Regions from separate parts of the Nesterenkonia sp. AY15 genome, predicted to be linked through region 1. Evidence: predicted binding sites of a transcription regulator. Region 1 holds the regulator's gene; each other region holds the start of a gene.
What was found. Region 1 encodes HspR, which represses chaperone genes until heat shock. Its sites were predicted from a motif close to AAGTTGAGTCNNNNNGACTCAACTT; they were not measured.

Region 1 (9,843 bases):
TCGCCATGGCCGCCTCTGCGGCGATGATCTCCGCGATCGAAGGCGAGCCGCTGAGCGTCGCAGCCTGGCGCTGCCTGCTCGCGGTGCCGATGCTGCTGCCGCTGGCGGCCTGGGAGCTGCTGCGCCGCAGGGGAAGGGCCAAGCTCTCGCGCCGCACACTGGTCGGAGCGCTGATCGCCGGGGTCGCGCTGGGTGTGGACTACAGCTTCTACAACACCTCGATCAACATGATCGGGCCCGGCATCGCAACCGTGCTGATCAATGTGCAGGTCGTGATCCTGCCGCTGATCGCGTGGGCCATGGAGGGCGTGCGGCCGATGCGCCAGCTGGCGCTGATCATCCCGCTGATGCTCGCCGGGGTGGCGCTGACCGCCGGCGCACTGGATCTGGGGAACGTTCAGCTCGCGGGGGTGCTGGCCGGACTCGCGGCAGGCACCGGGTATGCGCTGTATCTGGCGATCATCCGGCGCACCGCGCCCAAGGAGTCTCGGCGCCACAAGTCCGCACCCTTCACGATCCTCAGCCTGGTCTGCCTCTCGGCAGGGGTCACCACCGCGCTGGCCGCCACCGGACTTGGTCGCCTGGAGGTGCCGGAGGGGCTGGGCGGATGGGGGGCGATGCTTGCGCTGGCCTTCGTGGGCCAGGTGCTCACCTACCTGTGCTTCAACGTCGCCATGACCGCGATCTCCGAGACCGCGTCCAGCACGCTGATGCTGCTCTCCGCGGTCTTCGCGGTGGCACTGGCCGCGGTGCTCTTCGCCGACATCCCCAGCGCCTGGCAGCTGATGGGCTGTGCGATGATCATCGGCGGAGCCTGGTGGACCGCGGCGGCGGCACGAAGAAGGGCCGGAGGCGTGGTGCCCCCGACCCTTCCTGTGGACTCAGCCGTGGAGAGCGGACTGAGCTCGCGACACTGAGGGATCAGTGATCATGATCGTCGTGCTCGTCATCGGCGGGCTGGTCTTCAGCGTGATCATGATCGTCGTGCTCGTCGTCGGCATCCTCGCCTTCGGCGGGCTCACCATCGGCGTGCTCGTCGTCGGTGTGGCCATGCCCCTCGTGGGCCTCGTCCTCCCCGTGTTCACCCTCATGTTCCGCCGCCCCCTCGGCCGGCCGACCGTCGACCGCGGCGATCTCGTTCGGGGTGAAGTCCAGCTCGGCTGAGTTGATGATCTCCATCGAGCCGAGATCCACCATGTGCAGCGCCTGCGCGTCGGGCTCGGTGATGTAGGCGATGTCGCCCACCACGCGGATGGCCGGGCTCGGCTCCTGCCACTCCTCCGGCTCGGTCCACTCCTCCATGATCTCCAGATGGTCGGTGTGCTCCCCGGTCTCTGCATTGATCACGTGCAGCTGGCCGTCCTCGGCGAGGACGAGGGCTTCGCCCTCAGGTCCGCGGGCGAGGGATCGGAAGTTATAGGCGGCGTCGAGGTCGACCAGGGAGATCTCCTCATCTGCGGCGTCCACGAGTGCGACCTGGGTCATCGGCTCTTCGCCGTCCTCATCCGTGTTGTAGTCCCCTAGGAAGATCGAGGAGTCCTCGGCCGGGAAGAGGTTGCCGATGCGCGCATACTCCTCAGCGGCGGCGATCTTGGAGAACTCGGCGCCGTCGAAGACCATCACGCCGTCCTCGCAGCCCACCGCGATCATGCCCTCGGGGCCTGCCGCCTCGCCGTGCGGCCCGGGGCACTCCTCGCTGCGCGCGACCTCCTCGCCGTCGGCGTCCAGCACGCGCGCACCGTTGCTGCCATCTTCATCGCCCAGGGTCTCGAAGCGACCTCCGTCGGCGAAGACCGCGGCCACGCCGTGGTGCGCCTCCTGCGTCTCGGCCACCTCGGTCTCCAGCTCCGAGTCAGCCCCGAGGTCGAGGTCGGAGAGCTCAGCGAGCTCATAGCTGTGGATCTCGCCGCTGCCGTCGAAGAACAGCGTGCCGACACCGTCGTGGGAGACCACGTGCCCAGGAGCGGGACCATCCACGGTCACATCGCTGAGGTGCGGATCGGTGGTGAAGTAATCATTGTGATCCCCATGCGGCTCGCCCCAGGTGCCGCCGTCGATCAGCCGGAAGGTCTCACCCTCGCTGAGGAAGAAGTGCCGACCATCGCCGGCAGGGTTGACTCGGAGAAAGCCTTCGGCCTGGTGCTCGCTGAGCACCTCCAGACTCGCGCCGTCGAGCACCGAGACCCCGCCGTCGTGGGTGATCGCCAGGCGTGGGCTGGGGCCGCCGGCGGCAAGGGTCTCCCGGTCGGAGGGCTCGACGACGGTAGCTTCAGGAGCTGCCTCGTCCTCGCCGTCGGAGGTGTCGTCGGCGTCGTCGGCGACATCGGAGGCCGCGGTCGGCTCAGCGGATGCGGCGGTCTCCCCCTCAGCGGCTTCGCCATCCCCGGACGCACCGTCGGCGCAGGAGACAAGTGCCAGGGCGGAGATCATGAAGACGGAGGGCAGAGTGAGGCGTCTGGTGTTCATGCGAATGATTCTTGTTTAGAGCGAGTTTAATTGCAACTCGTTCGCATTACTGTCCGCCGGGGTCACGCCGCCTCCCGGCTACACCACACTCCGCGGCCAACACGATCCGGTGTCGGATTGTGTCGACCCCCGCGCGGCGCGCCAGCACCCCGATTTAGACTCGGACCATGCCCAGTACCCAGTGGAACCCGGGTGCGTATCTGACCTACGCCTCCGAACGAACCCAGCCCTTCATCGACCTGCTCCAGCGTGTGCGAGCCCCCCAGGCAGACCGAATCGTGGACCTCGGATGCGGGCCCGGCAACGGGATGCCGGTGCTGCGCGGGATGTGGCCCAAGGCATGGATCACCGGAATCGACTCCTCGGAGGAGATGCTTCAGCGAGCCGGCGAGGCCACCGATGACGATCGGATCTCCTATACCCGCGCGGACATCAGGGACCTGGACCTTGAACGACAAGCGGATCTGATCGTCTCCAATGCCGCGCTGCAGTGGATCCCCGAGCACCGCGAGCTGCTGCCCTCCATCATGGACAATGTGGCCGCCGGCGGCGCGCTGGCGGTCCAGGTTCCGGGCAACTTCAACGCCCCGAGCCACCAGCTGCTCGCCCAGTTCGCCGCGAAGAGCCCCTATGCCGCGCACATCGACCCGGAGTCGCTGCTCAAGCCCACCTCGGAGCTGAGTGAGTACATGCTCGACGTCTCCCTGCCCGGATGGGAGGTCGAGGCCTGGGAGACCCGGTACCACCACGTGCTGCAGGGTGAGGACCCGGTGTTCGACTGGATCTCTGCGGCGGCGGCGCGTCCGGTGCTCGAGGCTCTCCCCGCCGATGTGCGCGAGGAGTTCATCACGGAGTACAAGGCCGCGCTGCGCGAGGCCTACCCGGCGACCAGGATCGGCACGATCCTGCCCTTCCGGCGGCTGTTCTTCATCGCCCGGCGCAGCACCGGGCGCGGCTGAGCATTCCAGGCTGAGCCGGTAGGGTTCTCGCGTGACTGTTCCTGCCTCCGCCCTGACCAAGACGCCGCGCACTCCCCTCGTCATCCTGAGCACCTTCGTGCTGGTGGCGCTGACGCTCGGCTGGCTGATCGCCCTGCCCATGGTGCTGATGAGCCCGGAGGAGCGCAACAGCGCACCGCTCGGTGTGTACTACAACCTCTTCATGCTCACCCCGGCGCTGGCCGCGGTGACCGCCTATGTGCTGGAGCGCCGTCAGCCGCTCGGCGTGCTCTACGGCCATCATGGGGATGTGGCCCCCGGGGAGAATGCGGTCTCTGTGGAGACTGCGCAGCCCGCCCGGGTGTTAAGACCACAGAGCGTGACCGACGCGCTGGGAATCACCCCGCTGCGCCCGGTGCGCGGGCTCCTGAGCTGGTCCGTGCTGGGACTGCTGCTCTTCTTCGCCTTCAGCTTCGCGGCGCTGCCGCTGGGCGGCGCGCTCGGGGTCTACCCCTTCGACCCCTCGATGCCGATCTTCGTGCAGGACCTGAGCTCGCGGCTCGGCCAGGACGCCACCGAGTTCATCGCCACCGGCATGCTGGTGGAGGTCGGGGTGATCTTCTCCGCCGCGGTGCTGGGCGTGTTCCTCCACGCCGGGATCGAGATGGGCTGGCGCGGCTACCTCTTCCCCCGGCTGCAGCTGCGCTGGGGCCCTCGCGCCGCCGTCGTGCTCACCGGGGTGGTCTCCGGGCTCTGGTACGCCCCGCTGCTGGCGGCTGGGTTCTTCTATGACCAGACCCCGGTGTTCCAGGCGCTGGCGCTGATGCTCGGCTACGCGATCATCATCGGCGGGGTGCTCGCCTGGCTGCGGATGCAGTCCGGTTCGATCTGGCCCGCCGCGTTCGCGCAGTCGATGATCTCGGCCGCGGCGATCCTGCACTTCTGGTTCGCCAGCGCAGGCGAGATGGTGGACCTGCGTCAGGCCACGCTGCAGGGGCTCTCCGGCTGGATCCTGCCGGGGCTGCTGCTGCTGGGGCTGCTGATCTTCGCCCGCCGCGCCTTTCCGCAGAATTCACAGGAGCGTCGCTGAGGAGTCCCGGACACATCAGCGTCACACCGCCGACAACGCGGAGAAACGCCCTCCCTCTAGCCTGGGGTCCAGGCAGCCCAGCAGCTGCCTGGACGCAGGCCTCACGGGGAGGAGCGGCGATGATGGTTCCGGCCGAGCAGCCGGTGGCGGGAGACTCTGCGCTGCGTCTGCACACCCGATCCGGGGAGATGAAGGTCAGCGGCGACACTCTGCACCTGCCGCATCGTGACGCGGCTCCGGTCCAGCTGGCACCGGGTCCGCTGGCACTGCTCCGCGCGCTGATGAAGGCCCAAGGTGCCGTGCTCTCCAGGGAACACCTGCTGGCGGTGCTGCCGCACTGCGGCTCAGAGCACGCCCTTGAGATGTGGGTCTCGCGGCTGCGCCAATCACTGCCTGACCCGTCGATGGTCAAGACCGTGGTCAAGCGCGGCTACCGGCTGGTGGTCTGACCCACGAGAGCGTCTCCGCCGGTCTCCGGATCACAGCCGCCGCCCCACCCACCGGTGGCGAAGTCGCAGCGCTGCACGCCGTCGAGCACCACGTTGCTCACCGTGCTGCTCACCGCGGGGGCGGCATGTTTCTCCCGCAGCGCGTGCGTGACTCCTCCTGGGTCCAGGCAGGGTGGCAGGCAGAACGCCGTGGTGTGACTGGGCGCGAGTGTCTTCGGTGTTCCGGGCTGGCGCTATGGCTCCCGGATGAAGGTCAGGTCAAAGATCCGGCGGCCGACGGCGAGCGCCTTGGTCTCGAAGTCGGTCTGGACGCGCCCATCGAACCGGGGTGCCCAGCCGCCGTCGTCGTCCCGGGCCTGGTGAAGCTCCAGCGGCGCCGGCTCCTTGCCCATCGAGATGGCGTCCAGATCATGGAGGCGGACCTCGGTCAGCGGCGAGTCATCCCCCGCCCGCTCCCCCGCATGGAGGTTCCTGAACTGGGAGGAGGCGCCGATCAGCGAGCGCATCTGCACGGCGTAGCCGGACCAGTCGGTGGCCAGGCGCCAGACTCCGCCGGCAGGCAGGACTCTGGCGACCCTCTCGATGAACCCCGCATCGACGAGCCGACGCTTGTTGTGCTTCTTCTTGTGCCAGGGGTCGGGGAAGAAGATCCAGACCTCGGCGACCTGACCGGGGGCGAAGAGCTGGTCCAGGACCTCGGGCGCATTGGCCACGGCGACCCGGACGTTGCTCAGCCCCTCGCGGCGGATCCTGCTGACCAGCTGGGCGGCGCCGGGCTTGTAGACCTCGATGGCCAGGAAGTCCTTCTCCGGACTGGCGGCGGCGGCATGGGCCACCGCCTCCCCGGAGCCCGAACCGATCTCTACGATGATCGGGGCGGTGCGGCCGAACTCGGCCGCCCAGTCGACGCGGAAGCCATCGGCCACGGAGGTGTCGCGCTCTCCGTGCGGGATGTCCAGCAGCTCCTCCCCCAGCGCCGCGTCCCAGGTCCGCTGGTAGCTGGGCTTGAGCCGGTTGCTGCGCCGGACGAAGGAGAGCGGTCGGCGCATGGGCAGCGGGGGTCGGGAGTCCCCGGGATCGGTGTGCTCGGGATCGGTGTTCCCGGGGTCAGAATTCTTGGGGTCAGAGGTGTCAGGCTGGGAGATGTCGGGCTGGGAAGTCACCGCTACAGGATAGCGGAGGCCCCCTCCAGGAACTCCTGCAGCAGCGGTCCGTTGGTGGATCCGCCGAACTCCCCCTCCTCGAGGAAGATCGCCACGGCGAGGTCTCCCTGCATCGCGATGACCCAGGTGTGGGAGTAGGAGTCATCGCCGTCCCCTGCCTCCGCGGTGCCGGTCTTGGCGTAGATCCGCTCGCCCGGGACGTCCACGAGCGACTCCAGCGAGCCGAAGTTCACGGTGTCGGTCATCAGCGTGCGCAGGTCCTCGGCCTCGGCTTCTGTGATCCCGCTCTCCGGGGTCTCCGACTCCTCCGGCACGACCAGGTGGGGATGGACGGTCCTGCCGGTGGCGATCGAGGCGGTGACGGTGGCCATGCCCAAGGTGGAGGACTCCACCACGCCCTGGCCGAAGAGATTGGAGGCATGGAGGTTGAGCTCGGAGTCCTGCGGCACCGATCCCATCCGTGCGGGCACGCCCAGGTGCGTCTCCTCGACGATGCCGAGGTCGAGCGCGGCCTGGTGGACCTCCGCAGAGGTCACATCGTCGTAGGCGTCGGCGAAGACGGTGTTGCAGGAGACTGCCACCGCGTCGCGGAAGGGGATGTCTCCGAGGTACTCCGAGGGGAACCCGGTGTAGTTGCCGAAGGACTGCCCGTGCACGGTGGTCTGGTTCGAGCAGCTCACATCGGTGTCGGGGGTGAGTCCGTCGCGCAGCATGGCGAGCGAGGAGACCACCTTGAAGGTGGAGCCGGGCGCGTAGGTGGATTGGGTGGCGATCTCCACCTGGCCGCCGTCCGGGTCGTGGCTGGCGGCGGCCAGGACGCCGCCGTCGGAGGGTCGGATGGCGACGATCGCCCCAGAGGCGTCCTGATCTTCGACGATCTCCTGGGCGAGGTTCTGCAGCCGCGGCACCATGGTGGTCTCCACGTCTCCGCCGTCGGCGGGGGCCACCGAGTACAGGGGCTCGCCGTCCTTCTGGATCGCCATCCCCGGAGCTCCGCGCAGGGTCTGCTCGTAGGAGGCCTGGATGCCGGAGGTGCCGATGGTGTCGCCGACGCTCAGGCTCGGGTCTGCCTCCAGGGACTCGGCGGTCACCGGTCCCACCCGGCCCAGCAGCAGCGGGGCGAAGTCCCGGGAGTCCGCCAAGGACATCTGGTCATAGATGCCTGAGGCGCCGGGGATCGCTTCGACGTCGGTGGCGGTCACGTCGTCTTCGGATCGGCGCAGCGTGATGGCCTCCACGAAGGCCAGGTCTCCGCCGCCGAGCACGCTCTCGACGTAGGGGTCCACCGGGATCTCGACCAGCTCGGCGAGCGCCTCGGCGGAGGAGCGCAGCGTATCTTGATCGGCGGGCTCGCCGTCCTGGGCGAGCTGGGCCTTGTCGATGCCCAGCCGGACGACGTCGCGGTTGTAGACCATGGCCCGTCCGTCGTCGTCCATGATCCGGCCGCGGTCGGCGGGGGTGGTGGCCAGGCTGATCGACTCGGTGCCGGCATAGTCGGGCATGATGATCTCTGGCGTGGCTTCCACTGCCCAGACCTCGGTCTCCTGGTCGTAGACCAGTTCGGCGGTGGTCTCATAGGTCCAGGCCTCGCCCTCGATGCCGAGCTCCTCCAGTTCCCAGCTGTGCTGAAGCGGGACTGTGGCGGTGACCGGGCGGGGTGAATCCTCCGGCGGCTCATCGAGCACGACCTCGCCGGTGCTCACCTCAGGGGTGAGCTCCTCGAAGGGCGCGTGGAGATTCTCCACGGCCGCCGTCATGGTCTCGGGGTCTCCGGATTCAAAGCTCAGCGCGGAGAAGTCACCGCTGGAGATCGCGGAGGCCAGCGCATCGGCGGCCTCTTCCACGGTCTCGGACGGGTCGGCGCTGCAGCTGGTGAGCACCATCACGGCCGCGACCCCCACCGCGCTCGGAATGATCAGCCGGGAGCGAGAGGAGACAGACATGACCTGATTATTGCGGCACCGTGGGCGCGTCTCGGGCAGGACTCGCGGGGTGCGCACAAAGGGTCTCCAGGTCAGCGACGACGAGGGCCGGGCTCCCAGAGGACCAGCGCCTGGGTGTTGGCCCTGGCGCGGCGTCCACGGGCGACGGTGACGACGTCGCCGTGCGGACCCACGGCGAAGAATCGCGGCTTGGTGGAGTGCCGCTGCGATTCGCGCAGCTCGTGGCGCAGCGCGTCCACCGTCTCTTCGAGCACCTCCACCCGGTTCTGCAGATCGAGGATCCTGCGGATGCCCTCCAGCGAGACCCCATCCTGGGAGAACTGCTGGATCTGGCGGAGCTGCTCGATGTTGTAGGGAGAGTATCTGCGATGTCGCCCGCCCTGGCGCCGCGGGGTGACCAGACCGATCCGGTCATACTGGCGCAGCGTCTGCGGGTGCATGTCCGCGAGCTCGGCGGCCACGGAGATGACGAACATCGGCGCGTGCCGGTGTTCGGGCTCGAGCATCCGCGAGTCCAGAATCCGGGGGTCACGCATCCGGGGGTCCACCATCACAGCACCGCCTTCGCCTCGAGGCCTTTCCGGGGATCGAGCCCCTTGGTGGCTTCCGCATAGGCCTTCACGGCCTCGACCGCCTCGGCGGAGAGGTCCTTGGGAACCTCCACCTGAACCGTGACCAGCATGTCGCCGGCGACCTCGCGGCCCTTCTCCTTCCGGCGCACGCCGTGGCCCTTGAGCCGGAGCACGCGCCCGGAGGTCACTCCGGCAGGAATCTTGATGTTGACCTTCTCGCCGTGGACCGTCGGAACCTGCACCGCGGTGCCCAGCGCCGCCTCGTCGAAGGCCACGGGCAGGTGGATGCGGATGTCGTCGTCCTCGCGCTCGAAGAACCTGTGGCCGGAGACGGCGACCTCGACCAGGAGGTCACCGGCGCCGCCGGAGCCGCGCTGACCCTTGCCCTTCACGCGTACCTTCTGGCCGGTCCGGATCCCCGCGGGGATCCGGACGTCGATGACGCCGCCATCGGGCTCGCGCAGACCCACGGTGGTGCCACGGATGGCCCCACCGAAGGAGATGGTGGTCCGCGCGGTGCGGTCGGCGCCCTTCGCAGGGGCTCCGCCTCCGCCGAAGCGGCCGGAGCCGCCGAACCCGCCGGGGCCCCCGAAGAGGTCCGAGAGGTCGGGGCCGCTGGCGCCGCCGCGGCCGGAGCCGCCGCGCGCACCGCCGGCGCCTCCGTTGAAGAGGTTGCCGAAGAGATCTTCGAAGCCGCCTCCCCCACCGGGGCCCGGGCCGCCCGAGAACCGGGCGCCCGAGCCCATGGCGCGGACGGCGTCGTACTGTTCGCGCTGCTCTTTGTCAGCCAGCACGGAGTGAGCCTCAGCGACGTCCTTGAACTTCTGCTCGGCAGCATCATCACCGGGGTTCTTGTCGGGATGATGCTTCCGGGCGAGCTTTCGGTACGCCTTCTTGACGTCCTCCTCGGAGGCATCGCGGGAGACGCCGAGGATTGCGTAGAAATCTTTATCGATCCAGTCCTGTGAGGCCATGGCGCCTCCCTCCTTTCTGCTGCTTAGAGATTCAGCTCTGCTCGGGCCCGGAAGAGACCATCACCTGGGCCGCCCGGAGCAGGCGGTTCCCGTGGCGATAGCCGGCGCGCAGCACGATGGCCACGTGGTCGGCGGGGATCTCTTCATGGGGCTGAGCCATGATGGCCTCGTGCTGGTTGGGATCGAATGCTTCGCCGATCTCTCCCAACACCTCCAGACCCTGGCTCTGCAGCACCGACTCCAGCCGG
Region 2 (9,843 bases), on a different contig from region 1:
GTGCGCTCTCCCTGTTCGAGGGCTTCCGCCACTATTTGCTTCAGGTAATAGTCGGTCCCCGATTGGAGGCGAATCCTTGACGCGTCGATAATCGCTGCGCGTACCGGGACTGCGCGGGGATTGATCGGAATGCCGTGGAAGCCAGTCCATTCAACCTTGTAGAACTCGGTCGGTACACGCCTGACACTGGAAGTGTTCTTGAGGTATGCCCGATATTCCGCCCGCAACTCCTTGTCCAGCGCAGCGCGCAATCTGATGCCTGGGGCCATACGAGCTTCAGCGTTATTGTCCCCGGTTAGGTGCTGAGTCTCCTTGGTTGCCTTGAGATACAGGTCGACGACGATGACAGGCGGGTCGGGAGGGTTGCTCGGTCGCTTCCGAAGCGTCTCTAGGTATTCTGCGGTCGCTTCGTCATTGATGAAGTGAGGATTGAGCTCGGTCGCGAAATGGCGCCCTTGCCATCTCCCGCTAAGCGCCAGGTTAATAGCCTCGACGACTGTTGACTTGCCCTGGTCGTTGGTTCCTACGAGGAGATTCAGACCGGTCTGAAATTTTATGTCTGCCTTTTTGAAGCGGCGGAAGTTCTCTAGATAAAGATGTTGCACCAGGCCGCGGTCTTGCGGCGCCGTCGTCTGACCGTCATTAGTGGTATCCGGTTGCACAGACATGTTGAAGTGTTCTCCTGCACCTTTAACTAAATCAGCTCTTAGGGTCTCCATTCTACGTAATAACTTAGCGGACTCTGTCGCTGGGGCGGATCTCCTTTGATCGTCCTTGCTTCGATGACAACGTATTTCCGAATGGAGAGCGGTGGGTGTCGCCAGAATGGTATGACCTGGGGGAGGTTGCGTACGACCCTCCTCTAACTCAGGGCGGCGCTACCTCGTTGCGGTCGAGGGGAGTCAAGCAGGGCCTCCCACGTCTTCGAACACCAGTAGCCTCGACGCTAGGAGCAAGAATGACAGGCAGCTATCAGTGCGATCTCGATTCGGCTGCTGCCATCGGCACAGGAAGGGCTGCGCGGGGTTCGCAGTGTTGTGGAGATGACGTTCCTAGCTTCACTTCCCGGGGACACTGGTCGGGGGTTGAAAGTCGACAGTCGCTAGGGAGTAGGAGAGTCAGCGAGGGGCGTCCTTGGCCCAGTCAGGGGTCGTCTCGAGTGCATCACGGAGCAACAGGTAACGCTTCCGTTTTCGGACCTGGTAGTCATCGTCTCCCCATTTAACCTCAGTCATTCGGAGAAGCCCGAAGTGCTTGAGCTCTTGTGTTGCCCGGGTCCACGTGTCATCAGAAAGCCCGTACTGCTTCTTTCGGTGACCGTCCATGAGTTCACCCTGAGGATGAGTGGACCCACCGTTGAGTTCTAGTAAAGCCATAAATACTGCGATTGCTCTTCCGCTGAGTCGCAGGATCCACATGTTGGTCCACAAAGTGAAGGGCACCCCGACCCAGCGGGGACCATTGCCATCCCACTCGTTCCCGGAACCGTCAGGATGCAGGAGAAGCAACCCGGTCTTTCCGTTGGTCAGTTGTGTAGTCGTGACTAATTTCTTCTCCTGCAACCATTTCTTGGCGTCGTTGGCTCGGCGAGGGCCCGTGTTTTCAGGCAGGTTTAGTGACTGAGCCAGATATCGCGTCGGTCGGTCGGGGAGCGTATGGGGAGCCTTCGTCGCTTGCATTGCAAGGGTCATGTGCAATTTGAGGCGCAACTCATTCGACTGCACGAGCCACGCGGCAGTCGGAGTGGCATCACCCCTCTTTACGTACTCGATCGGAAAGTTGACGCTCGTCTTCCGTTTCGATCTATCGGTTGCACGATTCAACGCTTCGATGGCTTCCGACGGGACGTCCATGAGGCTGCTCCGTCCAAGTAATTCACGTCCTCAGCGGAGAAACGTGGGGTACGGGGGTGCTGGGGGTACCTGGGCTACAAGAAGTACTTCTATATAAGGTACCGCTTCAACCGTGTTCTGTCTCCGCTGAGGGCGGCATGACGGTCCGGTGAAAACGTCATACGTCACCGCCGAGACCGGGCCAACACCTCGCTCAACCCGTAACTGACCAGCCTTGCTCATCAAGCAATGAAAGGGGAAAGTGTTCTTACAGCCAGATGCCCCCTTGTCCGCCAAGACCAAAGGGGGCATCTCGAAGAGAAGGGAGGACCCGATGAGTACAGGTTTCCGCATCACTGTCACTAGGACTGTATCCGGAATTACTATCACGATCGAGCCCTGGTAGCTCGAGGGGGCGGGGTAGACACCCCGCCCCCTTACTCACTTTCGACTGCGGCTGTCGTTGCGTACTCGACGAGTGATCCCTGCGATGATCATGGCTCGCCTCATTCCCACGCTTTTCATGCTGTAGATAGGGGGCCTTCACCGTGCACTGAATCGGAGGGGGTGCCCAGTGAGTCTGAAGCTTCTGTTTGTACGGTTCGACTGAGGGTTGGAGGTCGCGCGGTGGACGACCGGTTATCGGGCGGTCTCTAGCGGCTCGGCTTCTCGCAAGTATCTCGTCGACGACTTCCGTCAGTGGAGCAGCGGCATCGATCAGAACGCTCTGCCGCGGTGCTCAGCCCGGGGATCTCGCCACGGTCGATCCGGTCTTGTCGGCGCCAGGCGTAGATCGTCTGGTCGCTGATTTGCAGGTCATGGGCGATGCTCGCGACGCTGCCTCCAGCGTGGAGCAGGTCCAGCACTCGTCGCCGGAATTCGGCGGGGTATCCTCTTCGTCCCATCTGGTCCTCCTGTGCTCAGGACATCCAGAATCCAGGAAATTCGTGCTCTAGGAACCCGGGACGGACCACACGCGGTGGCCAACTAATTGAGAAAAGTCCAACTTAGGCGGGAACCTACAGTAAGTGATCGCGGGACCGCCTGCCGGCGATGGAATACTTCCGCCCAACTCAAAGTTGAGTACTATTGACTCAAGTTTATTCGGCGCCGTCGTGCAACCGGCGTCACCACGCACTGGGAGGGGCAGACATGGACGTCAAACTCACGACCAAATCGCAGGAGGTCGTCTCCGCGGCCGCAATGAACGCGAACACCGCGAGCAACCCGCAGGTGGAGCCGGCCCACATCCTCAAGGCACTGGTGGATCAGCGCGAATCCATGGCCGTCGCGCTGCTCAAGGCAGCCGGAGTCGATCCCGACGCCGTGAGCACCCGCGCCTCCGCCATCATCAAGGCGTTGCCCGCCACTCGCGGGGACTCCGTCGCCGCTCCGCAGTTCTCGCCCGCCGGGCTCAACGTCATCAAGGCTGCCCAGGCGCAGGCCGAGGACTTCGGCGATGACTTCGTCTCCACGGAACACCTGCTGATCGGCGCGGCCACCGACGGCGGCGCGGTGGGCCGGGCCCTCGCGGATGCCGGCGCGACCCTGCAGGCGCTCAAGGCCGAGCTGCCAGGGCTGCGTGGAGACCGCAAGGTCACCACCCCTGACCCGGAGAACACCTTCCAGGCCTTGGAGAAGTACGGCACGGACATGACCGAGATCGCGCGCTCGGGCAAGCTGGACCCCGTGATCGGGCGTGACTCGGAGATCCGCCGGGTGGTCCAGGTGCTCTCGCGCCGGACCAAGAACAACCCGGTCCTGATCGGCGAGCCCGGCGTCGGCAAGACCGCCGTCGTCGAAGGCCTGGCCCAGCGCATGGTCGCCGGTGACGTGCCGGAGTCGCTGCGCGAGAAGACGCTGATCTCGCTGGACCTGGGCGCGATGATCGCCGGTGCGAAGTACCGCGGGGAGTTCGAGGAGCGGCTGAAAGCCGTGCTCGAGGAGATCAAGGCCGCGGAAGGCAGGATCGTCACCTTCATCGACGAGATCCATACCGTGGTCGGAGCCGGCGCCTCGCAGGGCTCCATGGACGCTTCCAACATGCTCAAGCCGATGCTCGCCCGTGGGGAGCTGCGCCTGATCGGTGCGACCACGCTGGATGAGTACCGCGAGAACATCGAGGCCGACGCCGCCCTGGAGCGCCGCTTCCAGCAGGTCTACGTGGGAGAGCCCTCGGTGCCCGACGCGATCGCGATCCTGCGCGGGATCAAGGAGCGCTACGAGGCGCACCACAAGGTGGGCATCGCCGACAACGCCCTGGTCGCCGCCGTCACCCTCTCCGACCGCTACATCAGCGGCCGTCAGCTGCCGGACAAGGCCATCGACCTCATCGATGAGGCCGCCTCCCGGCTGCGCATGGAGATCGACTCCGCCCCGGTGGAGATCGACGAGCTGCGTCGCGTGGTGGACCGGCTCACCATGGAGGAGCTCGCGCTGCAGAACGAGACCGACGCCGGCTCCGCCGAGCGGCTGATCACCCTGCGCGAGGACCTGGCCGACCGCAAGGAGGAGCTCGCCGAGCTCACCGCGCGCTGGGAGGCCGAGAAGGGCGAGCTCAACCGCGCCGGTGAGCTGCGCGTGACCCTGGACGAGCTGAAGTCCGCCGCCGAACGCGCCCAGCGCGACGGCGACCTCGCCGAGGCCTCCCGGCTGCTCTACGGCGAGATCCCGCAGGTCGAGAAGGACCTGGCCGCCGCTGAGGAGGAGGACGCCTCCACCCCGGCCCCGGAGAAGAAGATGGTCGCCGACGAGGTCGACGCCGACGGGATCGCCGGGGTCATCTCAGCCTGGACCGGCATCCCTGCCGGGCGGCTGCTGCAGGGCGAGACCGCGAAGCTGCTCCAGATGGAGGAGCTCATCGGCTCGCGGCTGATCGGGCAGACCAAGGCTGTAGGGGCGGTCTCCGACGCCGTTCGCCGCGCGCGCACCGGCGTCTCCGACCCCGACCGACCCACCGGCTCCTTCCTCTTTCTGGGCCCAACCGGCGTGGGCAAGACCGAGCTGGCCAAGGCGCTCGCGGAGTTCCTCTTCGACGACGAGCGCTCCATGATCCGCATCGACATGTCCGAATATTCGGAGAAGCACTCGGTGGCCCGGCTGGTCGGTGCGCCCCCAGGCTATGTGGGCTTCGACCAGGGCGGCCAGCTCACTGAAGCAGTCCGGCGTCGTCCTTATTCGGTGGTGCTCCTGGATGAGGTGGAGAAGGCCCACCCCGAGGTCTTCGACATCCTGCTCCAGGTCCTCGATGACGGCCGGCTCACCGACGGCCAGGGCCGCACCGTGGACTTCCGCAATACGGTGCTGATCCTGACCTCCAACATGGGCTCCCAGTTCCTGGTGGACCAGACCCTGGAGACCAAGATCAAGCATCAGCGGGTCATGGACGTCGTCCATGCCTCCTTCAAGCCCGAATTCCTCAACCGACTCGATGACATCGTGATGTTCGATCCGCTGAGCATGGAACAGCTCAGCGGCATCGTGGAGCTGCAGATCGGGCTGCTGCAGGAGCGCATGGCCGCACGGCGTCTGGTCCTGGAGGTCACTGAGGCCGCGCGGGACTGGCTGGCGTTCACCGGCTACGACCCCGCCTACGGCGCTCGGCCCCTGCGGCGACTGGTGCAGCGCGAGATCGGCGACCAGCTGGCGCGCGCGCTGCTCTCCGGGGAGGTCGAGGACGGAGACACCGTCCTGGTAGACCGGCAGGAGCTCGCCCTGGAAGGGGAGTCCGTGCACGGGCTCACCGTGACCAAGAAGTCCTGACCCCTACCCTCCCCGGGTGGTTGAGTTCTCCGGTCGGTACGTAACCGCCGGAGAACTCAGCCACCTGGGAGTAGAGGCCAGGCTTCAGCGGTGGACGTCGTAGACCGCCTTGAGGACTCCGTTGGGGTAGTGGGCAGATTCGCGCAGGGACAGCTTCGTCGCCGGACGCTCCTCGGCGTTGAAGAGCCGCTTTCCTGCGCCGAGCAGCACCGGGAAGATCAGCAGGTTGTAGCGATCGATCAGGCGCGCGTGCATCAGGCTTCGCGCCAGTGCGGCGTTGCCGTGGATGAAGACTGCACCGCCGTCCTCCTGTTTGACGGCGGCCACGTCCTTGGTGGAGCGCAGCAGTGTGATCGGTCCCCAGCCCTCGATGGTCGCGTCCTCCTCGAGACAGGTCGAGACCACGTACTTCGGCAGATCCCTGTACGCCGCGTGATCCTCGGATCCTGGCCAGATCGGGGCGAAGGCCTCGTAGCTGCGGCGGCCGAACATCAGCGCCGTCGTCTCCTCCAGCTCCTCGTCCTTGAGCGAGAACGCCTCGGGCAGAAACTCTGTGCGGGGCACCCACCCGCCGCTGGGGTGCCCTTCGCTGATGGCGCCCGGGGAGTCAACCACGCCATCAAGGGACATGAAGCCTGTCCATACCAATTCCCTGGCCATGCGTCCTCCAGTGCCGAAAAGCCCGAGTCTGCACCAGCGATCTGCAAGCTGTCACGGCCCGGAGGCCTCGTGCCCGCGCCAATCCTCATGGCTGGTTGAGTTCTCCGGTCGGTACGTAACCGCCGGAGAACTCAACTGCGCAGGTTGGGCAACCAGGAAGGTTAGCGGCTCAGGAGGAGGCCTTCGCGGGCCAGCAGCGCCCGCTTGGTCTCGATGCCGCCGAAGCCGTAGCCGCCGAGGCCGCCGTCGGAGCGGATCACGCGGTGACACGGCACCGCGAAGGCGACCAGATTGTTCGCACAGGCGCTTGCCGCGGCTCGGTGTGCCAGCGGGCGGCCGGCCATCTGGGCGAGCTCCGCGTAGGAGACCGTCTCCCCGGCCGGAACGTTGCGCAGCGCCGCCCAGACCTCCTGGCGGTAGCCCGAGCCGGGCTGCACCACGGCCAGCTCATCCAGGGCCGCATGGTCGCCCGCGGCATAGGCCGCCACCGCTTCAGCAACCTGTCCGGTGCCCGCAGGCAGCGGCTTCATCTCCCGGGCCGCGGTGGCCGGGGCCAACACCTCAAGCTGGTCCATCAGCTGCTCCAACACCCGCCCGATCGCAGCCACCTCCGGCTCGTCACCGGCAGCCTGGGCCAGCGAAGCGGCCCGGATCGTGTCGTCCTCGGGGGAGTAGATCGCCACGATGGCGCCGAGCCCGTCCAGGGAGGCCGAGCACCAGCGCAGCTCGGGCAGGTCGGACTCCGGCAGAAGCGGTAGATCAGTCATAAACCGAATTCTCCACCGCCCGCCGAGTAAGGTCCACCTCCCCGACCTCCGCGAGGGCCGCTAGGCCGAGACTTCGGCCGATACCCCGTGCGCTGCAGCCGTCACCCCTGGCGCCTTCGCTGCCGCAGCCGCGTCTATCACGGCTCGAGCCACGGCGGGAGCCACGCGTGCATCCAACGGAGAGGGCACGATGTGCTCCGGAGTGAGCTCATCTCCCACGAGGTCCGCCAGCGCGGTCGCCGCCGCGATCTTCATCTCCTGGGTGATCCGGCGCGCTCCTGCGTCCAGCGCCCCGCGGAAGATTCCCGGGAATGCCAGCACATTGTTGATCTGATTGGGGTAGTCGGAGCGGCCGGTGGCCACCACAGCTGCGTGGCGCTTGGCGACCTCGGGCATCACCTCGGGGTCCGGATTGGACAGGGCGAAGACGATCGCACGATCGTTCATCCGGGCCAGCTCCTCCTCGGGGACCTTGGAGGAGGAGACGCCGATGAACACATCGGCCCCGTCCAGCGCCTCGGCGAGCTGACCGCTGACCTGTCTGCGGTTGGTGCGCTGCGCATACTGGGTCTTGATCTCGCTGAGCCCCTCGCGGCCCTCATGGATCACTCCGCGCGAGTCGGTCAGGATCACCTCGCCGACGCCGGCGCCGAGCAGGATCTCGGTGACCGCGATGCCAGCGGCTCCCGCCCCGGCGATCACGACGCGCATCGAAGCGAACTCGCGTTCGGTGACGCGTGCGGCGTTGGTCAGAGCGGCCAGGACGACGACGGCGGTGCCGTGCTGGTCGTCGTGCATCACCGGACAGTCCAGCGCCTCGATCAGGCGAGCTTCGAGCTCGAAGCAGCGTGGAGCCGCCACATCCTCGAGATTCACCGCCCCGAAGCTGGGGCGCAGTCGCACCATGGTCTCTACAATCTCATCCACATCGTTGGTATCGATCACCAGGGGAATCGAGTTGAGGCCGCCGAAAGCCTTGAACAGCGCCGACTTGCCCTCCATGACGGGCAGCGAGGCGGCCGGGCCGATGTCGCCCAGCCCGAGGACGGCGGTGCCGTCGGAGAGCACCACCACCAGGCGGTCGGCCCAGGTGTGGGTGGCCTGCAGCTGCGGCGTCTCGTGGATGGCGCGCGAGACCTGCGCCACGCCCGGGGTGTATGCGATTGAGAGTGCGCGCGTGGAGTCCAGCGGCATGGTGGTCTCGACACTGAGCTTGCCGCCCTCGTGGGCAGCGAAGATCTCATCAGTGGTGGGGGCCGTGGGCGCCGTCGCCGCGCGGTCATTTGTGGACATGGAGGTGTCTCCTGGAAGAAGTGTGATGGGGCTGCACGCGCAGAGCTGGCCCATCGGGGCCGCACCCGCGGTTCACGGCGGGGGCCAGGGGCTCAGCTCAGGTGCATCGTCTGCCGCGCCACCGAGATCGTCGGATGGCGTTGTCGCAGCGGTCGGTACTTTCTTTGGACCGTGCGGAACAGAGTACGCCATCTTGGCGTTGAAAGGTGTGATCGTGCTCGCTCGAAGGACAGTTCGGACGACGGCGCAGCGCCAGTCATGTTAACCTAGGATCACGAACTACTTCATACACAGATAATCCCGCGATAGCCCCTGCCCGGCATCGCACCAGGGATACGAGAAGACAGAGGGGGTCTCGCTTATGGGGCGTGGCCGTCAGAAGGCGAAAGCTACGAAGCAGGCTCGGGAGATCAAGTACTACACTCCGGACACCGACCTGACCGCTCTTGAGAGAGAGCTCGCCAAAACCCGTGGTGACAGGGATTCGTCCAGCCGCCCAGCGCGCGCGGACGCCGAAGAGCGCAGCAGCGGCTTTGACCCGTACGAGGACAAGTACGGGCGCTGACCCGTGGAAGAGCCCACTCCAGCGGCCTTCACCAAACCCGTCGAGAACGCCCATAGGGCAGCGCTCCGATCCATAGCCCGGGTGGTGAAGGACACCGCCGAGCCCCAGCCCGACGAGATCGCCCGTGAGGGCATCCGGCGGATGCTCGAGCTGGGCGACGTCCTCTGCGTCACCGGGGCGGGCGTCTCCACGGATTCCGGCATCCCGGATTATCGCGGCCCCCAGGGGTCCCTGCATCGTCACCGTCCGATGACCTACCAGGAGTTCCAGCACGACGCCGCCTCGCGCCGTCGCTACTGGGCCCGTGGCTTCGTCGGATGGCGCCAGATGCACCAGGCCGAGCCCAACTCGGCCCACCAGCTGCTCGCCGACTGGCAGTCTGAAGGGCTGCTCAGCGGACTGATCACCCAGAACGTGGACGGTCTCCACCGCGCCGCCGGGGCCGATCCGGTGGTCCACCTGCACGGTGACATGGACTCCGTGATCTGCCTGACCTGCGGCAACCGCGAGGCCCGCTCCTCGCTGGACGCCCGGCTGCAGGAGGCCAACCCCGGCTACGCCGAGGCCGCCTTCGCCGCCGCCGAGAACGTGAACCCCGACGGCGACGTCACCCTGGATCAGTCCTGGGTGGAGAAGTTTCACATGGTCACCTGCCTGGTCTGCGGCTCCGAGAAGCTCAAGCCCGACGTCGTCTACTTCGGCGAATCGGTGCCCGCCGAGCGCAAGGCCGCGGTCGAGGAACTCGTCGCCGCGTCCTCGGCGCTGCTGGTGGTGGGCAGCTCGATGGCGGTGATGAGCGGATTCAAGATCGCGCTGACCATGCACCAGTCGGATCGGCCCATCGGTGTGATCAACGGCGGTCCCTCCCGTGCCGACCCCAAGGCGGACTGGCGCTGGAGGACCCGGATCACCCCGGCGCTGCAGACGCTGGACACCCTGCTGGGTGATCAACCTCACCAGTAAC
Region 3 (9,843 bases), 350 kb from region 1:
GAGCATCGTGGTCTCCGGGCTGAAGTCGGCCTCGCGGTGCAGCCAGACCAGGTCCATCCCTGCGGGGACATCCAGCGGCTGGCGCTCGGCCGCGTCACGGACCTCGACGACGGCGACCCCGCGCGCGTCCTCAGCCATCGATTCAAGCGCCGAGGCGATCGCGGGCAGCGCGGCCTCGTCACCGGCCAGCAGGTGCCATTCAGCCTCCCCGCGCGGAGCGTAGCCGCTCCCGGGCCCGAAGAAGCTGATCTGCTCCCCGATCTGCGCGTTCTTCGCCCAGACTCCGGCGCGGCCCTCCTCGCCGTGGACCACGAAATCCACCCAGATCTGCGAGTTCTCATGGTCGACGTGGCGGATGGTGTAGGTCCGGGTCGCCGGCATCTGTTCGGTGCGCAGCTGTTCGCGCAGCGCGTCCATGTCATAGGGGCGGCTGAGGTCCAGACCCTCGGGCAGCTGCGCGGCCTCCGCGGCGCTCTGCGGAAGGAAGAGCAGCTTGATGTACTGGTCCGTGGCAGGCGACTCCCCCACGGACTTGAACTCGATCGCCTCGAACCCGGGTCCGCCCAGGACCAGCCGGATCATGTGCGGACTGAGCTGCTTCTTGGCCTCGACGGCCAGGACGTGCTGGATGCGCGTTTTCTTTGACTTGGACACCCCGGCACTCTAATCGAACCGGGTGGCCCGGCGGAGGTGAGCCTCAGCTGCGGAGGCCTGTATTGCGACAGAAGCCCGTGCTCGAATCGTTGTCCAATCCGTCGAAAAAGTTGAGTGCATCATGCTCAACTTGGGAATATACTGGGTGTGGGTTCCACAGGAACCGACGCCGCAAGGCACTGACCCAGTCCTATAGAGCGATGAGCATAAGGAGCTGATTGCCGTTATGAACAACTCTCTGACCCGTCTGGACCCCTTCGCCCTGATCGACGATGTCTTCCGCAGCATGCGGACTCCCTCGATGGATGCGGCCCAGCGCCAGGCCGGCTTCGTGCCCGCCGTGGATGCCCATCGCGAGGGTGAGGACCTGGTCCTGCGCGCCGACCTCCCCGGCATCGACCCGGACAAGGACGTCGCGGTCGAACTGACCGGACGCACGCTGACCGTGTCCGGGGAGCGTCGCAGCGAGACCGAGGCCGAGGGTCTGCGCGAGGTGCGCTACGGGTCCTTCTCCCGCACCATCACCCTGCCGGGCGAGGTCTCCAGTGACGCGATCTCCGCGACCTACGAATCAGGCGTGCTCACGGTCCGCGTGACCGGGGTCTACGCCACCGAGGAGCCGCGCAAGATCCAGGTCACCTCCACCGAGCGCGAGAAGAACCTCGAATCCTGATCCCTCCCTCTTCTCGCTGAGAGGCGGATCCTCCGGCCAGTCTGGGCTTCCCGGCCCGTCAGGCACCCGGAGAATCCGCCCCTCGACGGAGGAGAAGAGCTAGAAGACGATCGTGGTGCTGCCGTTGCGGATGACCCGGTCTTCGCAGTGCCACTTCACCGCACGGGAGAGCACGGCGCGTTCGACGTCGGCGCCGAAGCGGGTGAGCTGGGCCACGTCGTCGCTGTGCGAGACCCGGATGACGTCCTGCTCGATGATCGGACCCTCGTCGAGGTCCTTGGTCACGTAATGGGCAGTGGCGCCGATGAGCTTCACTCCGCGGTCAGCGGCCTTCTGGTACGGGCCGGCGCCGATGAAGGCGGGCAGGAAGCTGTGGTGGATGTTGATCACCGGAGCCCCGACATGTTCGAGGAAGTCCTCGGAGATGATCTGCATGTACCGGGCGAGCACGATCATGTCGACGTTGCCCTTCAGCAGCTCCAGGTGCCGGGCCTCGGCCGCAGCCTTGTCCCCGTTGATCACCGGCACGTGGAAATACGGGATCCCGAAGGGCCGCACATCTTCGGCGAGGTCGGCGTGGTTGGAGATGACCATGACGATGTCCATCGGGATCTCACCGCGGCGGTGCCGCCAGAGCAGATCCAGCAGGCAGTGGTCGGTCTTGGACGCGAAGATCGCCACCCGCTTGGGCTGATCTGCCGCTGCCAGCGAGTAGTCCATGGAGAAGCGATCAGCAAGCTTCGTCTGGATGGCCTGCTCCACCGCGGGCTTCGCCGCGGCGAGTCCGGGCAGGTGGAACACGGTGCGTTGGAAGAATCGGCCGTCCTCCACGCCGGTGGAGTACTGGTCCAGGCTGATGATGTTGCCGCCGACCTCGGCGATCAGCTCCGAGACCGCCGCCACGATCCCTGGCTGGTCCGGGCAGGAGATGATCAGCCGGGCGATGTCGTGGGTCTTCGTCTCAGGGGCGCTCATCAAGTCTCCGAATCAGGTTCACCAGGTCAGGGCGGCGGGACAGCCTTGCATCATCGAAGCGGCCCCGTCACGGACAGCGTCGCACGAAGCACACTATGACATGAAAAACGCCCCCGCCCGTGAGGGCGAGGGCGAATCTGCTCCCCCAGTTGGATTCGAACCAACAACCGCTCGATTAACAGTCGAGTGCTCTGCCGTTGAGCTATGGAGGATTGCGACTACGAAAGTCTAACAGGGGTTCCTGGTCGCTGTGAAATCGCTGTGGAATCATAGATCCGTGACGCCTGTATCTCTCGACACCCCAGCGACTGCCCCTGCCCCGCGGTTCAATGCTCTCACGGTCTTCACCGGTTCCGCCTCCGGAGCTGATCTCGACTACACCGAAGAGGTCCGCCGGCTCGGCACCGCGCTGGCCGGGGCCGGCATCGGCGTGGTCTACGGCGGCGGGAAGGTCGGCCTGATGGGGCAGATCGCCGATGCGGCCCTGGAGGCCGGCGGCGAGGTCCACGGGATCATCCCCGAGGTGCTGATCGGACGCGAGGTGGGACATCATGGGCTGACCTCGTTGGAGATCGTGCCCGACATGCATACCCGGAAGTCCCGGATGGTGGACCTCGGTGATGGCTTCATCGCGCTGCCCGGCGGCATGGGAACGCTGGAGGAGTTCTTCGAGGTGTGGACCTGGCAGTACCTGGGTCTGCACGCCAAGCCGGTGGGGCTCTACAACGTCAAGGGATTCTGGGATCCGCTGTTGGCCATGGTGGACCATATGGTCGATGAGGGCTTCATGTCCGCCTGGCGCCGCGCGGCACTGGTGATCAGCACCGATCCGCAGGACCTGATCGCGAAGCTGCGAGCCTGGACGCCTCCCGCCGGACGCTGAGGCTCAGCCGTCGGGCAGCCGGGCGTCAATCCAGCTCGGTGTCCAGCCAGCGGCCCAGCACCACGGTGTCCTGGTCGGTGTAGCCCAGCGCCCGGTAGAAGTCCTGGACGCCTGCGTTCTCCTGCCGGACCATGAGCATCAGCTTGGGCACCCCGCGCCCGCGCAGCCAGTGCTCGGCCCCGGCCAGGAGCGCCTTGCCGAGCCCCTGGTCCTGATGCCTTTGGTCGACGGCGAGATAGTAGATCCAGCCGCGGTGACCGTCCTGGCCGACCATCACCGTGCCGGCCAGCTCCCCCGCGGCGTCGAGCGCTGCGAGCACCGTGGACTCTTCTCCGGTGAGGGCCCGCCGGCAGTCCTCAAGCGGGTCATTCCAGGGCCGGGTGAGCCCGGCCTGCTGCCAGAGCCCGACGGCGGCATCGAGCAGTTCTTCGGGGAGCTCGGTGACGCGCAGGTCGGTCACGTCTTCCCTGCTATCTCTGCACCGGGCGGATGGAGATGCTCTCCACCATGGAGGCGTCCTCCATGTCCACCACGGTGCGCGCCGCCTCGGCGATCGCCTGCGGGGAGATGTAGATGCCCCCGTCGTAGTCCTCGTTGCCCATGGACTCCTGCAGGGCGACCTGCATGTCGGTGTCCACCCGGCCTGGGTGGATCGAGGTGACCCTGACCCGGCCCCGCTCCTCCTCGCGCAGCGCGTCGGTGAGCGCACGCAGCGCGAACTTGGTCCCGGAGTAGAGCGAGCTTCCGGGTCCGGCGGTGAATCCTGCCCCGGAGTTGATGCTCAGCACCTGTCCGGTGGATTCGCGCAGCAGCGGCAGCGCGGCGCGGGTCAGCTCCGCGACGGCGAAGACGTTGACGGTGAACATCTCCTGGAACTGCGTCGGAGAGGTCTCCGCGACCGGGTTCATCCAGGCGAGTCCGGCCGAGTGGACGAGCACGTCGAGTCGGGCGAGCCCGGCGGCCTGCAGCGCGGGGGCGATCGCGTCGAGGTCGGTCAGGTCCAGCAGGAACGGTTCGGCGCTGGGCAGGGTCTGCACCACGGCGTCCACGGTCTCGGGGTTCGTCCCGCCGACCAGGATGTGGTGGTCCCGGCCGAGCTCGGCGGCGATGGCCTTGCCGATCCCGCGGGAAGCCCCGGTGATCAGGGCGACTGGACGAGTGCTGGCGGTCTGCTGTTGGGTCATGAAATCAGCTTAGAGGATCCGCTCCGAGGGCTGCCGTGGCGGCGCAGCAGCTCAGGCGTCCAGACCCACGCAGCTCAGCCGTCCAGCAGCCAGCGGTGCAGCGCGGTGTGGCAGTCGCGCAGCGCCTGCGCGGTGACGTGTTCATCGTCGGAATGTGCCAGCAGCGGGTCTCCGGGGCCGAAGTTCACCGCCGGGACGCCCCTGGCCGAGAACCGTGCCACATCGGTCCAGCCGTACTTGGGCATCGGCTCTCCGCCCACGGCGTCGATGAACGCCTTGGCCGCGGGATGGTCCAGCCCTGGCCGCGCGGCCGCGGAGCTGTCGGTCACCTTCTGCTGAGCCGCGCCTATTCCGGCCTCGGCGAGGACCTCGCGGACATGGGTGTGGGCCTGCTCCTCGGTCTTGTCCGGGGCGAACCGGTAGTTGATCTCCACCACGGTGGAGTCCGGGATGACGTTTCCGGCCACCCCGCCGCGGACCCGCACCGCGTTGAGCCCCTCGCGGTAGTCCAGGCCCTCCACCGTGATGGTCTGTGGCGCGTACTCGCTCAAGACCCGGAGCAGCCCGGCGGTGCCGTGGATCGCGTTCTCCCCCATCCAGGCCCGCCCGGAGTGCGCGGCGACCCCGGGGATGGTCACCTCGAAGCGGCAGGTGCCGTTGCAGCCACCCTCGACCACGCCGTGGGTGGGTTCCAGCAGCACCGCGAAATCGCCGTCCAGCAGCTCCGGCACGCGGTTCAGCACCCGCCCCAGCCCGGACTTGCTGGCCTCGACCTCTTCGTGGTCGTAGAAGACCCAGGTGATGTCGCGGTCCAGGGAGCCTCCCGCGGCCAGGCGCGCCGCGACGTCGTCGGCGAGCTTCAGCTGCACCGCCACACCGCCCTTCATGTCTGTGGCGCCGCGGCCGTAGAGCACGTCTACACCCTCGGTCTGCTCCCAGCGCGGCGGGACGGTGCCGCGGGAGCCCGGAGTGGTCGGCAGCGGCACGGTATCCAGGTGCCCGGCGAGGATGATCCGCTGCGCCGCACCGGTCTCGGTGCGCGCGATGATCGTGTCGCCGTCGCGATGCACGCGCAAGCCCTGCAGGTCTTGAAGCGCGGTCTCCACGGCGTCGGCCAGGGCCGTCTCGTCGCCGGAGACGGATTCGCAGCCGATGATCGCCTCGGTGAGCGCGGCGACGTCGCCGGAGAGCAGTCCACGGATATCCATCCGCCCAGCCTAGGCGAACGCCCCCGCGCATGGGACCCGCAACAGGACGCTCCTGGGCTCCAGCGCCGGAAAAAGTAGGATGGTGCCATGAGCACTGACATTCGAACCGCATCCGGCCATGGCCTCGCCACGGTGACCACCGACGGCACCGTCCTGGACACCTGGTTCCCGCGCCCTGTGATGGCCCCCCTGTCCGAGAACGACGACGCCGAGCTGATCGCCGCCCTGCAGGCCGCGACCGGCGAGGATCCTGACCGCGGGGTCACCACCCAGGTGGTCTCCGTGGAGTCCGCCCTCGACTCCGAGGCGAGCTCCGCCTCCGACGTGTGGCTGCGCCTGCACCTGCTCTCCCACCGGCTGGTCAAACCGCGCACCATCAACCTCGACGGCATCTTCGGTCACCTGAGCAACGTGGTCTGGACCAACTTCGGGCCCTGCGCGGTCGCCGACTTCGAGACCACCCGGCTGAAGCTGCGCTCCCGCGGACACGTCAGCGTGCACTCGATCGACAAGTTCCCCCGCCTGGTGGACTACGTGACCCCCTCCGGTGTGCGCATCGGCGACGCGGACCGGGTGCGCCTGGGCGCGCACCTGGCCGAGGGCACCACCGTGATGCACGAGGGCTTCGTGAACTTCAACGCCGGCACGCTGGGCACCTCCATGGTGGAGGGCCGCATCTCCGCCGGGGTCGTGGTCGGCGACGGCACCGACATCGGCGGCGGCGCGTCCATCATGGGCACCCTCTCCGGGGGCGGCAGGGAGAAGATCACCCTGGGTGAGCGCGTGCTGCTGGGCGCGAACTCCGGTGTGGGCATCTCGGTCGGCGATGACTGCGTCATCGAGGCCGGGCTCTACGTCACCGCCGGCACCAAGATCTCGGTGCTCGCCGATGACCGCACCGTCATGGACACGGTGAAGGCCTCGGCACTCTCCGGCGTGCCGAACCTGCTCTTCCGCCGCGACTCCGTCACCGGCGCAGTCCAGGCAGTGCCTCGCAAGGGCCAGAAGGTCGAGCTCAACGCTGCCCTGCACCGCAACTGAGCCGACACCGGGTCGACGCCGAGTCGACCCAGAGCTGAAAGGTCTGGATGAGTCCCCGCGCTGATCGCCCCATCACCGTCACCCGCACCGTGCACCGACGCCGTCGTCGGGTCAAGGCCGTCGCGGCCATCACCGTGGTCGCGGCCGCCGTCGGCGCGACCGGCTACGGGGCCTGGCAGCTGATCGAGGAGAACGAGTATCTCCTCGATGAACGCTGCTCCGTGACGGTCGGCGAGATGGAGCATCGGCTCACCCCGGCGCAGACCTACTCGGCTGCGCAGCTCGCCGCCGCGGCCGCGGAGCTGGAGCTGCCGGTTCAGGCCGCCACCGACGCGATCGCGATCTCGCTGCAGGAGACGAACCTGGACAACCGGGCAGACCCTGTGGAGGAAGACGCCGAGGAGGCGGAGAACGGCGACGAGGCGGAGGCTGCTGATTCCGAGCAGGGGCAGGCTCCGCCGTCGCCGGTGCTCTTCGCCGACGGCGGCCCGCAGTGGGACGCGGTGAAAGCCACCAGCTCCACCCCGATCACCGCCGAAGACTTCTACGCCCGGCTGATCGACAGCCGCGACGGCGACGGCGAGGGTGAGGGTGCATGGTCGCCCGACCTGGGACTCGAGCAGGTCGCCGAGGCGCTGGGCCGACCGCAGAACCCGACGTTCTACCCGCAGCACGAGGAGCTGGCCCGGGCCTTCGCCCGACCGCTGACCGGCCTGCAGCCCATGGTGATGACGTGTCAGCTGAGCCAGATCGAAGTCCCCGGCCCGGACGCCGAGGGGCTGCGCGGTGAGCTCCAGGGCTCGCTGTCCGGGATGCTCGGCGCCGAGGCGGCGGCCGTGGAAGGCTCCGGCGAATCAGCCGTGGTGCGGATCTCGGTCAGCGCTGTCCAAGACGAGGCCGGCGCCACCGAAGATGATGCAGACGGCGCTGCCGAGGACCCAGCGACCGAGCACAGCGAGCCGGAATGGCTGGTGGCGCAGTGGGCCGTGGCCTCCGCGGAGACCTACGGGGTCCAGTCGGTGCACGCCGGCGCCTACGAGTGGCACCGCGATTCGGGCCGCTGGGAGCGCGCGGAGACGGTCAGCGAGGACGCCGTGGTCATCGGCTTCTCCCGCCGCTGACCCCTTAACCGCGTTGAGCGGCGGATTCTCCGACCGGTTGAGGCCGAAAAGGCGCTCAGATGGTCGGAGAATCCGCCGCTCGACGACGGGAGGGAGGGTCAGACTCCGGGGTAGTGGCGCTCGGGCTCGCCGATGTAGATCTGGCGGGGCCGTCCGATCTTGGTGGACGGATCCTCGATCATCTCGCGCCACTGGGCGATCCAGCCGGGAAGCCGGCCCAGCGCGAAGAGCACGGTGAACATCTTCTCCGGGAAGCCCATCGCCTTGTAGATCAGGCCGGTGTAGAAGTCCACGTTCGGGTAGAGCTTGCGCTCGATGAAGTAGTCATCCTCCAGCGCCTTCTGCTCCAGGCGCTGGGCGATGTCGAAGAGCTCGTCGTCGCCGCCGAGCTTGGCCAGCAGATCATCGGCGATGCCCTTGACCACGCGGGCGCGCGGGTCGTAGTTCTTGTAGACCCGGTGGCCGAAGCCCATGAGCCGGACGCCGTCTTCCTTGTTCTTGACCTTCTCCATGAAGGCCTCGGGGCTGACGTCGCCGGACTGGATCTGGCGCAGCATGCCCAGCACGGCCTCGTTGGCGCCGCCGTGGGCGGGGCCGTAGAGGGCGTTGATGCCGGCGGAGACCGAGGCGAAGAGGTTCGCCTGCGAGGAGCCGACCAGGCGCACGGTGGAGGTGGAGCAGTTCTGCTCGTGGTCCGCGTGCAGGATCAACAGCGTGTCCAGGGCCTTGACGATGGTGGGGTCCAGCTCGAACTGCTCGGCAGGCACGCCGAAGCAGCCGCGAAGCAGGTTCTCGACCAGGGTCAGGTTGTTGTCCGGGTAGAGCATCGGCTGGCCGATGGACTTCTTGTAGGCGTAGGCCGCGATGGTGGGGACCTTCGCGAGCATCCGGTAGGTGGAGCGCTCCACGTGATCCTTGTTGAAGGGATCCAGCGAGTCCGGGTAATAGGTGGACAGCGCCGAGACCGCGGAGGAGAGCACCGGCATCGGATGCGCGTCACGGGGGAAGCCGCCGAAGAAGTCGCGCAGCTCCTCGTGCAGCAGGGTGTGCCGACGGGTGACGGTGTCGAAATCGGTGAGCTGCTGCTGGGTGGGCAGCTCGCCGTAGATCAGCAGGTAGGAGACCTCGAGGAAGCTGGACTTCTCGGCCAGCTGCTCGATGGGGTAGCCGCGGTAGCGCAGGATCCCTTCATCGCCATCGATGTAGGTGATCGCAGACTGCGCGTTCGCAGTGTTCATGAAGCCGGGGTCATAGGTGACAGCGCCGGTGGTCTTCAGCAGCGGTGCGATACCGAGACCGACATTGCCCTCCACGGACGAATGCACGGGTAGTTCCAGATCTCCCCCCTGATAATTCAGGCGGGCAGAAGACTGCTCAGTCATGGGTCTCCTTATCAGACACACTAGGGGGACATCATGACAAACCTACCGCTTGGTCACGGTCGGTTGCCAGTTGTGTCATGGTTCACGCCTCGGGGTGTGCCTTTCGCGGGCCCGGGCCCGAGAGCCCGGCTCAGCCCGTGAGCCGGTTCGCCGCGGCGGCGATGCGCTCATCCGTGGCTGTCAGCGCCACTCGGATGTACCCGTTGCCCTGTTCGCCGTAGAACACCCCGGGGCCGACGACGATCCCGCGCTGCGCCATCTGATCCACCAGCGCCCAGGTGTCCTCCGCCGTGGCGGCGGAGGGGTCTGACTCCGCCGCGCGGCACCACAGGTACAGACCGGCGACGGATTCTTCGATCTGCAGGCCGGAGGCCTGCAGCGCCGGCACCATCAGCGCACGACGCCGGCGGTAGAGCTCGCGCTGGGCCTGCACGTGGGCGTCGTCATTCAGCGCCACGGCAAGTGCGGCCTGGATCGGGGCGGGCACGATCATTCCGGCGTGCTTGCGAGTGTTGATCAGCCCACTGATCAGCTCCGGGCAGCCCGCGGCGAAGGCGGCGCGGTAGCCGGCGAGGTTGGACTGCTTCGAAGCCGAGTAGACCGCGAGCAGTCCCCGGTGGTCGGCCCTGCCGGTCTCCGGATCGGTCCCGCAGACCCGCGGGTCCAGGACCGAGGGGACGTCGTCGTCCTCGACCTCCCAGGGGAGTTCGGCGTAGCACTCG

Region 2: a site for HspR is predicted at 2,909-2,933, ahead of clpB (ATP-dependent chaperone ClpB). Genes of this name have one in related genera too.
Region 3: a site for HspR is predicted at 762-786, ahead of LSI54_RS02120 (Hsp20/alpha crystallin family protein). Genes of this name have one in related genera too.

What each region holds. Positions count from the first base shown of each region.
Region 1 is NZ_JAJOYV010000001.1:123,366-133,208, reverse strand. It holds gene LSI54_RS00590 (DMT family transporter) at 1-917, shown strand, start outside; gene LSI54_RS00585 (hypothetical protein) at 922-2,466, opposite strand; gene LSI54_RS00580 (methyltransferase domain-containing protein) at 2,634-3,425, shown strand; gene LSI54_RS13085 (CPBP family intramembrane glutamic endopeptidase) at 3,457-4,494, shown strand; gene LSI54_RS00570 (winged helix-turn-helix domain-containing protein) at 4,614-4,943, shown strand; gene LSI54_RS12895 (hypothetical protein) at 4,925-5,056, opposite strand; gene trmB (tRNA (guanosine(46)-N7)-methyltransferase TrmB) at 5,177-6,106, opposite strand; gene LSI54_RS00560 (penicillin-binding transpeptidase domain-containing protein) at 6,109-8,049, opposite strand; gene LSI54_RS00555 (heat shock protein transcriptional repressor HspR) at 8,121-8,555, opposite strand; gene LSI54_RS00550 (DnaJ C-terminal domain-containing protein) at 8,600-9,595, opposite strand; gene LSI54_RS00545 (nucleotide exchange factor GrpE) at 9,627-9,843, opposite strand, start outside.
Region 2 is NZ_JAJOYV010000013.1:10,409-20,251, forward strand. It holds gene LSI54_RS12635 (ATP-dependent nuclease) at 1-719, opposite strand, end outside; gene LSI54_RS12640 (hypothetical protein) at 1,119-1,853, opposite strand; gene LSI54_RS13300 (transposase) at 2,486-2,737, opposite strand; gene clpB (ATP-dependent chaperone ClpB) at 2,985-5,594, shown strand; gene LSI54_RS12650 (dihydrofolate reductase family protein) at 5,679-6,254, opposite strand; gene LSI54_RS12655 (methylated-DNA--[protein]-cysteine S-methyltransferase) at 6,416-7,021, opposite strand; gene LSI54_RS12660 (NAD(P)-dependent malic enzyme) at 7,082-8,314, opposite strand; gene LSI54_RS12665 (DUF3073 domain-containing protein) at 8,676-8,879, shown strand; gene LSI54_RS12670 (Sir2 family NAD-dependent protein deacetylase) at 8,961-9,842, shown strand.
Region 3 is NZ_JAJOYV010000001.1:472,403-482,245, reverse strand. It holds gene LSI54_RS02125 (siderophore-interacting protein) at 1-654, opposite strand, end outside; gene LSI54_RS02120 (Hsp20/alpha crystallin family protein) at 881-1,327, shown strand; gene purU (formyltetrahydrofolate deformylase) at 1,427-2,302, opposite strand; tRNA gene LSI54_RS02110 (tRNA-Asn) at 2,443-2,514, opposite strand; gene LSI54_RS02105 (LOG family protein) at 2,580-3,185, shown strand; gene LSI54_RS02100 (GNAT family acetyltransferase) at 3,211-3,645, opposite strand; gene LSI54_RS02095 (SDR family oxidoreductase) at 3,656-4,369, opposite strand; gene dapE (succinyl-diaminopimelate desuccinylase) at 4,444-5,577, opposite strand; gene dapD (2,3,4,5-tetrahydropyridine-2,6-dicarboxylate N-succinyltransferase) at 5,665-6,618, shown strand; gene LSI54_RS02080 (hypothetical protein) at 6,666-7,739, shown strand; gene LSI54_RS02075 (citrate synthase) at 7,838-9,121, opposite strand; gene dapC (succinyldiaminopimelate transaminase) at 9,252-9,843, opposite strand, start outside.